Regions from separate parts of the Arsenophonus apicola genome, predicted to be linked through region 2. Evidence: predicted binding sites of a transcription regulator. Region 2 holds the regulator's gene; the other holds the start of a gene.
What was found. The regulator LexA, encoded in region 2, represses DNA repair genes until DNA is damaged. The targets are predictions, from matches to a motif close to TNCTGTATGTACATACAGNA.

Region 1 (8,088 bases), 230 kb from region 2:
GCACTAAAATTTGCTGTCGCCATTGCTATGGGAACCATGATTTTTACTGTGTCTGGTGTCACCCTTGAGTTTTTTAAAGTCGCAGTCGGTGGTTTGTTGATTGGTATTGCGGTCACTTGGATCTATAGCAAATCACTGCGCATTATGAGTCGCTGGAGTGGTGATGATCCGGCAACCCAAATGATCTTAATGTTACTATTACCTTTTGCCGCATATCTTATTGCTGAGCATATTGGTTTTTCCGGTATTTTATCCGCCGTCGCTTCCGGTATGACAATCAGTAAAGCCGGTGTTATTCGCAATGCACCACTAGCGATGCGGTTGAGATCGGATAATGTCTGGTCGATGCTGGAGTTTGTTTTTAATGGCTTAGTTTTTATCATGCTTGGCTTACAGTTACCAGGTATATGGGAAACTTCTGTTATTCAAGCTGAGCTTGATCCTAGTGTTGAAACTTGGATGCTATTTGTCGCTGTTTTGATTATTTATACTGCTTTATTATTGTTAAGGTTTAGTTGGTTATGGTTGATGAAGCGTTTTAGCCGGCTGCTATTAAAAAAACGGCCGTTACAATTTGCGTCTTACACCTATCGTGAATTGTGGTTAGCTTCCTTTGCTGGAGTACGTGGCGCGATCACCTTGGCTGGTGTCCTTTCCATACCGTTATTCCTTACCGATGGTACGCCTTTTCCGGCTCGCTATCAGTTAGTTTTTATTGCGACAGGGGTGATCATGCTATCGATTTTTATTGGCGTGCTTGCTTTGCCGCTTTTATTGCATAATTTTAAAGTGGGTGACAAACTGGCAGATATTAATGAGATGCGAATGGCAAAAGCGGCGATGGCAGAAGTGGCTATTGTGAGCTTAAATAAAATGGAAGAGCGCCTTTCGGCCGATGCACAAGAAGCGTTAGATCCTGAAGTTATAAGTGAAGTTGCTTCCCGTGTGACAGGTTATCTTCGCCGTAGAACTGCGGGTCAGGATGAGATGGAACATAATTTGCTGATAGAAGATTTAGAGCGTCGTTTTCGTTTAACGGCGTTACGCGCCGAGCGGGCAGAGCTATATCACTTACGTGCAACGAAAGAGATCAGCAATGAAACCATGCGAACGCTATTATTAGATCTTGATTTGATGGAAGCTTTATTGATTGATAAAGAACATTAATCTACTAAGAGACAAACCATGGGATTGCTAGTTATTACGACGCTGCTATGGGCAGCATCTTTTAGTTTAATTGGTGAATATTTAGCTGGCCAGGTTGATAGTTGGTTTGCCGTTTTAGTTCGTATTGCGCTGGCGGCGCTAGTTTTTTTACCTTTTCTACGCTGGCGTGGCTTGTCATTGAAAATTATTTTACTTTATATGCTAGTGGGTGCTTTTCAGCTAGGCATTATGTATCTATTTGTTTTTCAAGCATATAACTATCTTAGCGTAGTCGAATTTTTACTCTTTACCGTGTTGACCCCGCTTTATATAACGTTATTTTATGATCTATTGGTAAGACAACATTTACGCTGGGGATACTTGTTTAGTGCAATGTTGGCAGTGATAGGTGCCGCTATCATTCGCTATGATCATTTGAGTGGATCTTTTTGGCTAGGGTTACTTTATGTGCAGTTGGCGAATATTTTCTTTGCAATTGGCCAAGTTGGTTACAAAAGAATAATGGAAATTTATCCAATCCCACAGCGGCAAGCCTTTTCATGGTTCTATATCGGCGCCTGTATGGTGGCATTATTCGGTTGGATGATATTTGGTGATGTAAGTAAATTACCCATGACAAAAATACAGTGGGGCGTTTTAATTTGGTTGGGGGTGGGCGCTTCCGGTATTGGCTATTTTATGTGGAATTATGGTGCGACACAGGTAGATGCTGGCACTTTGGCCATTATGAATAATATGTTGGTACCAGCCGGCTTATTGGTTAATTTTGTCATTTGGCAGCAACATCCCAATTGGCTTAGCTTTATTTTAGGTAGTAGTTTACTATTGTTATCACTTTGGGTGCATCGACATTGGCTCTATCGATCGACTTTACGCAAGGTAAATTAAGTGCTAACGATTGGATCCAGCCAGGCGGAAATTAGCACTAGCTTTTAAATGAAATTTGCCCATCTAACAGCGATGGGCAATAATGATTAACCACCAAAAAATTTATCTTTTAGTAATTTCATACCAATCGACGTTAAATCTAATTTTTCCGGTATTTTGCCATCCGGGGTTGCTGTATTAACTAATTTAGGCAAATACTCAGCAATTAAGGAAGAAGTTTGTTCTGAATTTAAACCGACTTTACTGGCGAGGGTAGAAATATTACTTGCGCCAAATATTGAGCTAATTTGCTCCATACTTACGGGTAAGTTCTCACCTGAACCTATCCAGGATTGAATAATTCCACCAAATCCTTGTTGTTCAAATTTCTCAATTAAGCCACGTATGCCACCTTGTGTTTCAATCCAGCTTAAAATATTTTTATATTGATTAAATTTTTCACCACCAACCATACTGGTAAGTTGATCTAAAAATCCCATGATAACCCCCTTGCAACATAAAAATTGGTTAAACGATTCGTATCTTCCAACCTTTAAATTTAACAAGGTTAGAAATTATTAAAATTTTTGCTAGTCTTACGTTAATAATAGTGAGTGATAAGCTAAAAATACAATAAAAGCCTAAAAGATTTACCAGATCCTTTTATTTAATCAAGTGATTTTTATTTATTAAAAATACGATATGATCAAATTAGCATAAATAATTTGATCATATTTTTAAGTAAAAGCCGCTTTTCTTTTTTGTTTTAAATGATCCTTATCATTAAAAACTGATCATTTTATTATTAAATTAATGGATTAAATAAATTAAAAATACAATATGGTGTAATTATGTCTGATGTTTTTCATTTAGGACTCACTAAAAATGATTTACAAGGTGCAACAATTGCTATTGTACCCGGCGATCCAAATCGGGTAGAAAGGATTGCCAAATTAATGGATAATCCGGTATATCTGGCATCGCTACGTGAATTTACCTCCTGGCGTGCTGAACTTAATGGTAAACCAATTATTATTTGTTCAACCGGCATTGGTGGCCCCTCTACTTCAATTGCCGTTGAAGAATTGGCGCAATTAGGAATACGTACTTTTCTTCGTATCGGCACTACCGGCGCCATTCAAAAAAATATCAATGTAGGGGATGTACTCATTACAACTGGCGCGGTACGCCTAGATGGTGCCAGCTTACATTTTGCCCCTTTAGAATACCCTGCCGTAGCGGATTTTAATTGTACCAATGCGCTTTATGAAGCTGCTAAAGCAGCAGGGATCACAACCCATGTTGGTATTACCGCTTCTTCAGATACTTTTTATCCTGGTCAGGAACGTTACGATACTTATAGTGGTCGGGTTGTTCGTCGATTTCGCGGATCGATGGAAGAATGGCAAAAGATGGGAGTGATTAATTATGAAATGGAGTCGGCCACCTTACTGACTATGTGCTCTAGCCAAGGATTATCAGCAGGTATGATAGCCGGTGTGATTGTTAACCGGACACAACAAGAAACGCCTGATGAAATTTTATTACGCCAAACTGAAGGAAATGTTTTAGGGATCGTTGTTGATGCGGTGCGCCGGTTATTGAATTAATAAATACTACCTGTTTTGCTACTTTATTTGATAAAACGAGTATAACTTTTTGTTATTTTTATAAAATTAGGATAAATTTATTTTATTATATATTTTTATTTAATCGCGGTTTTTATTCGTCTTAAGTAATATTCGTTTTATTTTTTATTATCGTAGGTATTCAATAAGCTTTATTTTGATCAATTAACGGCTAATTTTCTTATTTCGTTTTTTTTAGTAAACCAATTAATGTTAACTGGCGGATAATAGCATAGAATAAAATAACTTAAATTTATCATTTTATAAGTTAAACTTGTCGCATTATTATATTTCAAGCTGACAATAATTTACATTATTGCCGACATAATAACGAAGGATTAACTGTAATAGGAATAATAAATTGACTTTGTCTGAGATTATTAATGTTATTACCGAATTTTCCCGTCATCATCAAATATTAGCTATTATTATTGTTTTTATATTAGCTTTTGGCGAATCGTTAGCCTTTATTTCTCTATTGTTACCAGCAACAGTAATTTTGCTTGGTTTAGGTGCATTAATTGGTGATAATGGACTTGCTTTTTTACCGATATGGTTTGCTGCCGCTTGTGGTGCTTTTTTGGGTGATTGGTTGTCTTATTGGTTTGGTTTTCATTATAAGAACAGTGTACGCCATATGTGGCCAATTTCTCGTCGTCCTGAAGTGCTCGATCGGGGTCATCGTTTTTTTGACCGTTGGGGAGTATGGAGTGTTTTTCTTGGCCGTTTTCTAGGCCCCTTAAGGGCGGTAATTCCCTTAGTAGCAGGTATTTGTGCTATGCCTAAACATTATTTTCAGCTGGCTAATTTACTTTCTGCCATGATCTGGGCATTTGCTATTTTAGCGCCAGGGGCATTTGGTTTATCTTGGCTTGCTCAGTGGATGGGGTAAAACAGTCGTTAAATTTCAGCCTCACGCAGTTGGTTGACCAAAATAAGCAAATTTTATTCTGGACATTTATACAGTAGACCACTAAGTTACTTTATAAAATAAAGACTATTTTAAGGAAACCCAGGTGGATATTCAGTTATTATATGCAATTATTGGATTTCTTACCGGCACACTCTTTGGTGGCAGTTTGATCTGGCTAGTTATTGCGCAGAAAATGAATAAAAAAGAGTCGGAATTGCGCGACTTTTATAGTATTCAGGCTTGCTATGAGGAAAAAATCGCCCACCTCGAATATTGGAAAATTGAGTGTGAACAACGTGAGCAAGAATTGAGATCACAAAGGGAAATTAATCGTAATCAAGAAGTTGAATTACGTGAAGTGATGACACGGCTTGAAGAGACACGACTGGCTTTTGAAGAGAAACAGCGGCTGTTACTTAATAGTGAGCAGCGGTTAAATGTTCAATTTGAGAATTTAGCCAATCGTATTTTTGAACAGAATGAACGTCGCGCTTCTGAGCAGAACCGTCAGAGTTTAATTGCACTATTAACACCTTTCCGTGAACAACTGGACGGTTTTCGCCGTCAGGTACATGAAAGTTTTAGTCAGGAAGCGCGTGAGCGTCATACCCTAGCGCATGAAATTCGTCAGCTTCAGCAGTTAAATGCAGAGATGGCAAAAGAAACGATTAATCTGACTAAAGCGCTAAAAGGGGATAATAAAATTCAGGGCAATTGGGGAGAGACAATTCTTTCTCGCATATTGGAGGCTTCTGGGCTAAGGCAGGGGCATGAATTTGAAACTCAAGTCAGTATCAATACCTCCAATAGCCGTTATCAGCCGGATGTGATTATTCGTTTACCACAAGGTAAAGATGTTGTAATCGACGCTAAAATGTCTCTGACAGCTTATGAGCACTATTTTAATAGTGAAGATGAGCAGCAGCGAGCTACGGCATTGCGGGGGCATGTTAATTCTGTGCGTAACCATATAAAAGAGCTTGGACGAAAAGATTATCATCAATTAAATGGATTAAGATCGCTAGATTATGTATTAATGTTTATTCCACTCGAACCCGCTTATTTGATTGCTTTACGTGAAGCCCCTGACCTGATTGACGAAGGGTTGAGAAATAATATTTTACTGGTTTGTCCTTCAACCTTATTGGTGGCAGTACGCACTATTAATAATTTGTGGCGCTATGAACGACAGAGTCAAAATGCGCAAGTCATTGCTGAGCGTGCCGCTAGAATGTATGACAAAATGCGATTATTTGTCGATGATATACAGGTTTTGGGTCAGAGTTTGAGCAAAGCACAGCTGAATTATCAATCGGCGATCAAAAAATTAGCGGAAGGAAAAGGTAATTTGATTAGTCAGGCGGAAAGTTTAAAAGAATTGGGAATAGAAGTGAAACGTCCGATTGATACTGAATTTAGCAAACAAACTGCTAAATCATAATTAACAAAAATCGGTAGATCGTAAATAAGTGCTTGCGATAAACATGATTACACTTTCGATTATTTTAATGATTAAATGAGCGTGAATATGGTAGATCCAATTAAAGAAACCACTGATTTTGGCTTTCGTAAAGTAGCCAAGGATGAGAAAGCGAATTTGGTTGCTGCTGTTTTTCATTCGGTGGCCGCGAAATATGATCTTATGAACGATCTTATGTCATTAGGGATCCATCGAATCTGGAAACGTTTTACGATAGAAGCTAGTGGCGCACGCCGCGGGCAATATATTTTAGATCTGGCGGGTGGGACTGGCGACTTGACAGCTAAATTTGCTAAAATAGTTGGCGAAAAAGGTGAGGTTGTTCTTGCTGATATCAATGATTCTATGCTGAAGATGGGGCGAGAAAAGCTCCGTGATCGGGGTATTGTTGGTAATGTTAATTATGTCCAGGCTAATGCTGAAGAACTGCCTTTCCTTGATAACTACTTTGATTGCATTAGTATTTCTTTTGGGCTGCGCAATGTTACTGATAAAGATAAAGCACTTAAATCAATGTTTAGGGTGTTAAAACCTGGCGGTCGTTTATTAGTATTAGAGTTTTCAAAACCCATTTTACCCGCATTAACTAAAGCTTATGATGCCTACTCTTTTCATATTTTGCCACGCGTTGGTCAAATGATAGTTAATGATGCCGATAGCTATCGCTATCTAGCTGAATCTATTCGCATGCATCCAGATCAGGACACGTTAAAAGCAATGATGGAGTTAGTCGGGTTTGAACAAGTTTCCTATACCAATATGACTGGTGGAATTGTTGCCCTACATAGAGGGTTCAAATTTTAAAATGGCTACCTCGTCAACGAAAAGCGATTCAACAATACCTGTATTACATGCGGCAGCAGCTTCCTTTTTACAGAACATGTTGAATAAATTTTTTTATCGGGAAGTGGCGTTGAAATCAGCCAGAATAAGGTTGATTGGCAAAGTGTTGGCGATTAATTTAAAAGAGTTATCTCAACCATTAATACTTATCTTCTCCGAGCAACGAGTTGATGTCGTAAATCAGTGGCCTACACCGGCAGATTGTGTGATAAAAACGGCGTTTGTAACGCTAGTGCAGCTTAAAGATAAACAACAACTTTCAACGCTTATCAACGATGGCAAGATTGTTATCGAAGGGGATATGCAAATTGTGCAGCATTGGTCAGCATTGCTTGATGCTGCGCAATGGGATCCCGCTCATTATCTTGCTCCTTATGTCGGTAATGTCCTTGCCGAAGGGATGAGCCGCTGGGTGAAAAAAGGTTTAATTGGAATAAATGGTTTGTTATATCAACAAAAAAATCATTTTAAAGATGTATTGGTGGAAGAATGGCGAATGTCTCCTAATACATTGGAAGTGCTAAGTTTTGCTGATAAGGTTGAGAAAGTGGCAGCGGATATTGCAAAACTGGAACAGCGTTTGGCTAAATTGGAGGAAAAATATGAGACCGGGAGAGATTAAACGGCTCTATTTTATCGTTCGAGTATTTCTAAATTATGGTTTAGATGAACTCATTCCCAAAATTAAATTTACTTTACCACTAAGGGTTGGACGCCATTGTTTATTTTGGTTATCAAATAAGCATAAAGACAAAGCCCTTGGTGAACGCTTACGTTTAGCTTTACAAGATTTAGGCCCGGTTTGGATTAAATTAGGTCAGATGCTATCTACTCGTCGCGATCTTTTTCCCACTATAATTTCTGACCAATTAGCATTATTGCAAGATAAAGTTGCTAGTTTCGATGGCCGATTGGCTCGTCAACATATAGAGCAGTCATTAGGTGGCTCTCTTGAAACCTGGTTCGATGATTTTGATGAGGAGCCCTTGGCCTCGGCCTCAATTGCCCAAGTACATACGGCAAAATTAAAACAGAATAATAAACAAATTGTAATTAAAGTCATTCGCCCAGATATATTACCTATTATTAAAGCCGATATAAACTTGATGTATCGGCTGGCTAATTGGATCCCACTTTTACCTGATGGAAGGCGTTTACGTCCGCGGGAAGTTGTTCGAGAGTATGAAAAA
Region 2 (8,088 bases):
AGGCTTATTTATCCATCAACAAAAACTCATTGCCAATCGTCAACCAGCATTATGTTTTAAAGCATTTATGAATAACAATTATGTGGGGTTGGTATTATTTATTGGTATCTTATTAAATTATTTTTAATTAAAAAAAGGATAATCTCAAGTGATTATCCTGAGTGTGGTTTTGGGCGATTTCAGTCTAAATCGTTTTACGTTACTATATTGATATAAAGATGATTTATTCAGGCAATGGCTCATGAGTAACGTGTTTGACTCCTTCAATGGTTAAACAAACCTCAGGAGATATTAACTTAGCGATAATACGATAAAGTCGTTGTACATTTGCGCTGATAATCGCATCACCTTCTCTATTAATATAACCTTCCTGTTTTAATGTATTTACCAGTGTGGAAAAAACAGCTTTATCAAAGAATTCTGGGGCGTTGATACCATGCAGTACAGACAGACGTTGAGCGAGAATACGGCTCTCTTTTTCTAGTATTCCTCGGCTAATTTCAGGTATGGTACTGAGTAGCGAAAGTGTAATTGCATAGCGCTGTAGCGTTTCTTTAATACCAGCAGCTAAAAGCTGAAGAGGGCGAATACGAGCTGGATTGATAGTTACAAAACCTTCTGCTGTTAATAGTATTAGTTGTTGGCGTGCCAATTCATCCAACAGAATATCGATAGATTCAGGCAATTCTTCAATGCTATATCGCATGAAGAGTTCTGCTTTTAAGAATGGATAGATGAGTGCAACTTGATAACCAATTTCCTGACGTTGAACATTTTCATTATGCAATACGATATTGGCTACTAAGGAAGGCAAAACTAGTAAATGCATAATATTGTTTCGATAATAGGTCATCAATACTGCATTTTCACGTGGTAATACGACAATATCACCCATACTGTCATGTTCGACTTCAAACTTATCCAATTGCAATGCGTCTTCTAATAGCTGCTCGGCAGTTTTATTTGGTGTCGTGCTATCACCACTATAAGGCACATTTCTTAATAGTTGAAGGTAACATTCTATTTGTTCAATCAGTTGTTCTCGGGTTAATGCACGCTGGCGTGAGGCTAACAACACCGTTGAACATAAATTTACCGCATTAGCGGCAGCGGCGTTGTTAATTCTAACCATAATTTTATGAGCTAGCCGAGTCACGGTTAAATTTAGCCATGTTGGACGTTGGGGCTCAATGGCATCAATAGATTGACGCCACTCTGGAACATGTTTATTCAAATATTGTGTTAGCGCAATCGGTTGACCAAAATTAACATAACCTTGTCCTAGTTTACGCAATTTGCGTAAACCTCTTAACATTGAAAAAAATCCTTCTTTCTCTTTTGCTGCCCCTTTTAGTTCCTTAGCGTAGGTAGCAACCTCTAATACATGCTCATAGCCAATGTAAATAGGGACAATGGTAATTGGACGTGAATCACCTCGTAGCATTGCTTGTAGGGTCATTGACAGCGTGCCAGTTTTTGGTTCCAGTAGTCGGCCTGTTCGAGAGCGGCCGCCTTCGACAAAATATTCAATTGAATAACCACGAGCAAACAGTTCACTGAGATACTCACGAAATATGGTGGAGTAAAGTTTATTGCCCTTGAAGGAGCGGCGAATGAAAAAAGCACCTAAGTGACGAAAAATTGGGCCAGCAGGCCAAAAATTAAGATTGATACCAGCGGCGATATGAGGAGGAACTAAGCCTTGATGATAAAGTACGTAAGAGAGCAATAGATAATCCATGTGACTACGATGAGAAGGAATATAGACAATTTCATGGCCATCTTGCGCTAATTGGCGTACACGTTCGGCATGTTGCACATTAATTCCTTGATAAAGTCGATTCCATGTCCAACTAAGTACGCGGTCAGTAATACGGATCGCTTCATAGGAAAAATTAGCGGCAATTTCTTCCATCATGGCAATCGCATTATGTTTTGCCTTATCTAGTGAGATTTTTTTTGCTTTAGCCTCATCTTCAACTGCTTTTTCAATTGCTTTTGAAGTTAACAGCTTATTGAATAGATCGTGGCGTACAGGAAGTTTGGGGCCAACTGCTGCCAATCGTTGCCGTGAATAGTGAATGCGGGCGACTCGAGCAAGTTTGTTGGCAATAATTTTATCAGTACCATATTCGCCAGCCATTTGGCGCAAAGAGACAGTGGGTGAAAAACGAACAAAACTGTCACGTCCTAACCGGATAACGGCAAAGAATTTTTGAATACCATTAAGTAAACGTAACGGAGGCGCTGGTGAGTGGCCTTCTCGACCAGGTGCTCGACCGAACATCACTGATACGGGTAGCATCTGAATGTTTAGTTCGGGATTATGGCAATGAAGATCAAGATAAGCCGTAAACGTTTTTACGGAATCTTTACGTGGATTTGGCGAATAATAACGAAAGACACGCGGGCCATCATCGATAAAGACATAGGCAGGTAATTTAATTTCGTCTATTTCAATCGGATCAAGTGGATCAGGTAAACCAATAGAACAACATTGTTGACGTAACGTCAATAAGTCTGTTTTAGAATGATAAGGTAATACATATAGAAAAGGACGTGTCGTATCAAGATGCAATTCTTTAATTGGATCTGCTGGTATGAGTTTACTTTTTACCAATAATTTCATTGGTAAATCTAATAGATTGTAGTAAATTTTACGCCAAAATGACATAGATGAGCGATAGCCTCTTATTTGAATCCTACCCAAGCATATCAGAAATAGTAATTAATATCTGTTTAAAAGATAATAATTATACTAAATCCCATATAGAACTATATCTAGAGAGTAAATTTTATGGCAAATCAAACAACGGGACTAACCCGAATTATTAAAGCAACCGGTTATTCGCTCAAAGGATTAAGGTCAACTTGGAAGAGTGAAGCCGCTTTTAGACAAGAAGCAATTATGGTGATTATTGCCATCAGTGTGGCTTTTTTCCTTGATGTACAATGGATTGAACGGTTACTACTTATAAGTTCAGTGGTATTAATAGCTATTGTTGAATTATTAAATAGTGCGATTGAAGCAGTGGTTGATAGAATTGGTACAGAATTACATGAACTTTCTGGTAAGGCAAAAGATATGGGCTCAGCGGCTGTTTTTATTTCAATTTGGTTAGCTATTTTTATTTGGGCAATTGTGATCAGTAATCATTATTTCGTGAGCTAGTTATAAAAAATAGGGTTTTACACATTTTTCAGTTTAAAATCTTGATATAACTGTATATACTTACAGTGACAATGTGCGAATGCAAATAAATAGGGGGCGAAATGAAAGAATTAACGTTGAGGCAGCAGCAGGTCTATGATCTGGTGCGTGAACACATTTCGCAAACGGGTATGCCTCCCACACGCGCTGAAATTGCAACAAGTTTAGGTTTTCGTTCACCAAATGCAGCAGAGGAACATTTAAAGGCTTTGGCACGTAAAGGCGTGATCGAAATTGTTTCCGGTGCTTCTCGCGGTATCCGGCTACTACAAGAAGAAAATGAGGATGAATGGTTACCACTTATTGGTCGGGTGGCGGCAGGAGAACCATTACTTGCCCAAGAACATATCGAAAGCCATTATCGGATTGATGCTACTATTTTTAGACCTAGTGCTGATTTTTTATTGCGTGTTAATGGTATGTCCATGAAAAATATCGGAATTATGGATGGTGATTTACTTGCTGTACACAAAACACAACAGGTACATAATGGGCAAATTGTTGTTGCACGTATTGATGATGAAGTGACGGTTAAACGTTTCAAGCAAGCGGGTAGTAAAGTTGAATTAATTGCTGAAAATCCTGAATTTGAGCCAATTATTGTGGATTTGCGGACACAAAACTTAACTATTGAAGGACTCGCTGTTGGTATTATTCGTAGTAGTGATTCATTTTAGTCAAATTTTTAGTCATTTTATATCTAATTAATTTTTTAAGTTAATTCAGTTTAATTTATTGAAAAAAATATTATTATTTTCTAGTTTGTTTGATTTATAACTAATAAGTATTAAGTAAGATATTTTAAATTTTTATTGATTTTTTAATAAAGGCCGATTGTTCATACGCCTGGCCTTTGTATCTCTATTTAACCTTAATAATGCATAGTTTTAACAGGATTTTTTCTCGATTTTGTAGCAAGGCGAGCATAGTCCATGGCTTTCAACAACGGTATGAGATAACTGAAAACCAGTCTGTTTGGCTAATTTTATAATAGCGGTTTCTACTGTTTGACCATTACTTTCGGCGACACTGCCGCAACTGTCACAAATTAACATAACTGAAGTATGTTTAGGATCCTCAAAATGATGACAAATAACATAACTATTTGTTGATTCTATTTTGTGAATAAATCCTTGTTCTAAGAGAAATTCTAGGCCACGATATATGGTTGGTGGTTTAGCTTGAGGTTCAGAAATTCTAAGTAGGTCAAGCAAATCATAAGCACTAATAGCACAAGGTTGAGCTGCTACAAGGCGCAATACCTCTTCTCTTTGTGGCGTTAAACGTACGTTACGCGCTTGGCATATTTTCTTAGCTTGGGACAGTATTTTTTCCTGATCTTGCTTTGTCATGAATTATCCTAAGGTGAAGATCATTATAATAATGATATTATCATATTTATACTTTTTGATATCTACCATAGTTCTAAAATAAATAATATCTTTTACTATTTTCTAATAATGTTTTTTTATTTTCTATTGTTATAAATAGATACTAAATTGGAAAATAGCACATATAGTCAATCGTAATTAAAATGATTAATTTCAACGAGCTAACGGAACTAATATTAATTATTGCTGGTTATATTAAGAGCTATAAAACCGATAACGAGTTTTACTTGTGCTCAGATCCGCCTCTTTACTGAGATTCCTATCACAAATCTATTATATTATTTTTTTATAACTGATAATTATCAGTAAGATTTTATATATTGCCTGATTTTTAACGGAGTTTTTAATGAGTGATACCAAAAAAATACACCATGTTTTTATACTGATGGGGGTATCTGGTAGTGGTAAATCTGCAGTTGCGAGTGGGATCGCTCAGAAAACAGGAGCTGCGTTTTTAGATGGTGATTTTTTGCATCCACGTGCCAATATTGAAAAGATGTCGGCTGGCCATGCTTTGAATGATTCTGATCGACTGCCTTGGCTTAAAGCATTGAATGATGCTATTTTTGCTATGCAAAGAACAAATAGTGTTTCTTTAATTGTTTGTTCCGCTTTGAAAAAAAAATATCGAGATATTTTAAGAGATGGAAATCAACATCTGTCATTCCTTTATCTTGAAGGAGACTTTAAGTTAATAGAAGGCCGATTAAAAAAGCGTAAAAATCATTTTTTCAAACCAAATATGTTGGTCTCGCAGTTTGACACTTTGGAAGTACCCAGTAATGATGAAAAAGATGTGTATGTCATCGATATTAAGCCACCATTAATTGAGGTTATTGATAATACAGTAAAATTAATTGATGAAATTATTACTAAGGAAAATAGATGAACACGCCTATTCCTGAAACATTCAATATGCTGATATTGACCTTGACTGCAGCAGGTGCAGTCTTTTTATTGTTGTTTCTGGTTATGTATGCAAGATTACACGCTTTCATTGCATTGATGGTAGTTTCTATTTTAGCGGGACTGTTTTCTGGCATGCCGGTTAAAAAAATTATAGAAACAATGCAAGAAGGTATGGCAGGAACATTAGGATTCTTAGCAATTGTTGTGGCATTGGGAACCATGTTTGGACGAATACTCCATGAAACGGGCGCATTAGAGCAAATTGCGATAAAATTAATAACTTGTTTTGGTGAAAAGCGGACTAATTTAGCTATAGGTATTACAGGATTAATTTGTGCATTGCCACTTTTTTTTGATGTCGCCATAGTATTATTAATTGGTATTGTTTTTACCATTACTAACCGTTTAGGCGGGAATGTTGTTAAAACAGCTATCCCGCTCTTTGCTGGAGTAGCTGCTGCTGCTGCATTTTTACTTCCGGGCCCAACGCCAATGTTGGTTGCATCTCAGATGAATGCTGATTTTGGTTGGATGATTTTAATTGGCATATGTGCAGCGATCCCTGCAATGCTTATCGCTGGCCCATTATTTGGTAATTTTATTAGCCAACATGTTTTTATTGCGTTACCTGAAAATTATCAAGGTAATAAGAGCAAAAAAGGAAAAATGCCAAGTTTTACATTCAGCTTATTAATCGTACTATTTCCTTTAGCGTTGGTAGGATTGAAAACATTAAGTAATTATTTTTTGGTAAAAGATTCTGTTGCAGAGCAATGGTTAGAGTTTATTGGCCACCCATTTATAGCATTGCTGTTAGCTTGTCTATTTGCTATCTATGGTTTAGGGTTTCGCTATGGTATGAATAGAGAAAAAGTGATGGAAATCTGCTCCGCAGCGATCCAACCGGCAGGAATTATTTTACTCATAACAGGCGCTGGAGGCGTTTTTAAGCAAGTTTTAGTAAATTCAGGTGTTGGGCCAGTATTAGGTAATGCGTTAATGAATACTGGTTTACCAATCGCATTGGCTTGTTTTGTCTTAGCGGCTGCTGTACGTATTATTCAAGGCTCAGCGACGGTAGCTTGTTTAACAACTATTGGGCTTATATTGCCGGTTATCAGTGAGTTAGGTTATTCTGGCGCTCAATTAGCTGCTTTGGCAGTTTGTATTTCTGGCGGATCAATTGTACTAAGCCACGTAAATGACTCTGGGTTTTGGTTATTTAGTAAATTTACTGGTGCTAGCGAGGGCCAAACATTAAAAACTTGGACTTTAATGGAAACCATTCTAGGGACAGTTGGTGCGATTATAGGGATGCTATTTTTTGTTTTTCTTTGATGCTAGCGAATAAACCGAATTTTAAATGATGCTATTCTGTTAGGGATCAGTGTGTTTATATTAAAAAAATAATAAAATCCATACATTTATTATGTATGGATTTTATTTTTAGTAATTATTACAGCAAAGTCGATCAAATATGTTTTGGCATATTCTGTTGAACTTGGGTGATTAATTCTTCGTTACTAGAGAACATCTGTTGTAAATAACGATTATATTCTCTTCCAAGTTGTGAGTAGTTTTTCAGATGATCAATTAATACACTAGTATTTAATGAATTCTGAGTTCTACGCTGCTGTGCGCGTGAATTGCGTAATAATTGATAGGCATTATTAGTATTCAAATTCTTTAAGTATGCATAGACAGATGCATCGACAGATGAATATACCGCATAGCCTTTGATGGTACCTTTGCTATAGGTACACTTACGACCGCATTTCATGCCAAACAAGTTATTATTTTTCTGTGCTAAGCCAGAAGCTCCCCAACCTGATTCTGTTGCTGCTTGGGTAACAACAAAATGGGTAGGAATAATATCTACACGACTTAGCAGATTGTTCCAGTTTAAGCTAGCAGGGGAACTGCATTGTATATTATAACTGGTACAAATCTGATTTAGTCGTTGTTTATCGGCTGCATTCCAATTTTTATTGTAACGCTTGGATAATAACCACTGACGATCTTTCATGATCTTGTAGTTGTATTTTTCAATTATTGGGACAATTGCTTTTAAAAACGCTTTCTTGCGAGCTGCTCCTGATGGGTATTTGCGCATATCAGGCAGACGAGTTAGTTCTTTTGTCTGCACAGGTTTGTAATAATACTCATTTAGAGACAAACTCGTACTGGTTGATGAATAACTAAAACTAGTTGATAACAATAACATCAAGAAAGCGAAGACGGCGTTAGTCCTCATCGTTCGAGAGGGCATGGCGCTTCTCCTCGTTTCAAGTTGAACAAAAATTGCACAAATCCTAGCAGATAAATTTAACAAGTGCTACTCATTATTAGCCATATATTAGTTATATTTTAGTTTTAATTTGTTATTTTTAATGAAAAATAATATTATTTTTATTTTACAATAAGTTGCATTTTTTAATATATAAAAAAGTTAAATTTAATTAATTAATTAGTGAACTACTCTATTTTTAGCATAAATTAATCATTTTATTGCTGCTTTAGCGCTAAATTATCGCGAATTTCAGTAAATTTCGCTATTTGTGAAAAGTCTTCACGCGT

Region 1: the regulator LexA is predicted to act here: its motif matches at 4,611-4,630, upstream of rmuC (DNA recombination protein RmuC).

Annotation. Positions count from the first base shown of each region.
Region 1 is NZ_CP084222.1:2,787,217-2,795,304, reverse strand. Features, by position in the region: gene LDL57_RS13265 (Na+/H+ antiporter) at 1-1,167, shown strand, start outside; gene LDL57_RS13260 (carboxylate/amino acid/amine transporter) at 1,186-2,055, shown strand; gene LDL57_RS13255 (YidB family protein) at 2,142-2,534, opposite strand; gene udp (uridine phosphorylase) at 2,886-3,644, shown strand; gene LDL57_RS13245 (DedA family protein) at 4,024-4,554, shown strand; gene rmuC (DNA recombination protein RmuC) at 4,679-6,016, shown strand; gene ubiE (bifunctional demethylmenaquinone methyltransferase/2-methoxy-6-polyprenyl-1,4-benzoquinol methylase UbiE) at 6,104-6,859, shown strand; gene LDL57_RS13230 (ubiquinone biosynthesis accessory factor UbiJ) at 6,861-7,520, shown strand; gene ubiB (ubiquinone biosynthesis regulatory protein kinase UbiB) at 7,501-8,088, shown strand, end outside.
Region 2 is NZ_CP084222.1:3,015,034-3,023,121, reverse strand. Features, by position in the region: gene ubiA (4-hydroxybenzoate octaprenyltransferase) at 1-127, shown strand, start outside; gene plsB (glycerol-3-phosphate 1-O-acyltransferase PlsB) at 224-2,674, opposite strand; gene LDL57_RS14290 (diacylglycerol kinase) at 2,798-3,172, shown strand; gene lexA (transcriptional repressor LexA) at 3,274-3,888, shown strand; gene zur (zinc uptake transcriptional repressor Zur) at 4,099-4,563, opposite strand; gene gntK (gluconokinase) at 4,949-5,491, shown strand; gene gntU (gluconate transporter) at 5,488-6,849, shown strand; gene LDL57_RS14265 (protein bax) at 6,983-7,780, opposite strand; gene LDL57_RS14260 (DUF4056 domain-containing protein) at 8,017-8,088, opposite strand, start outside.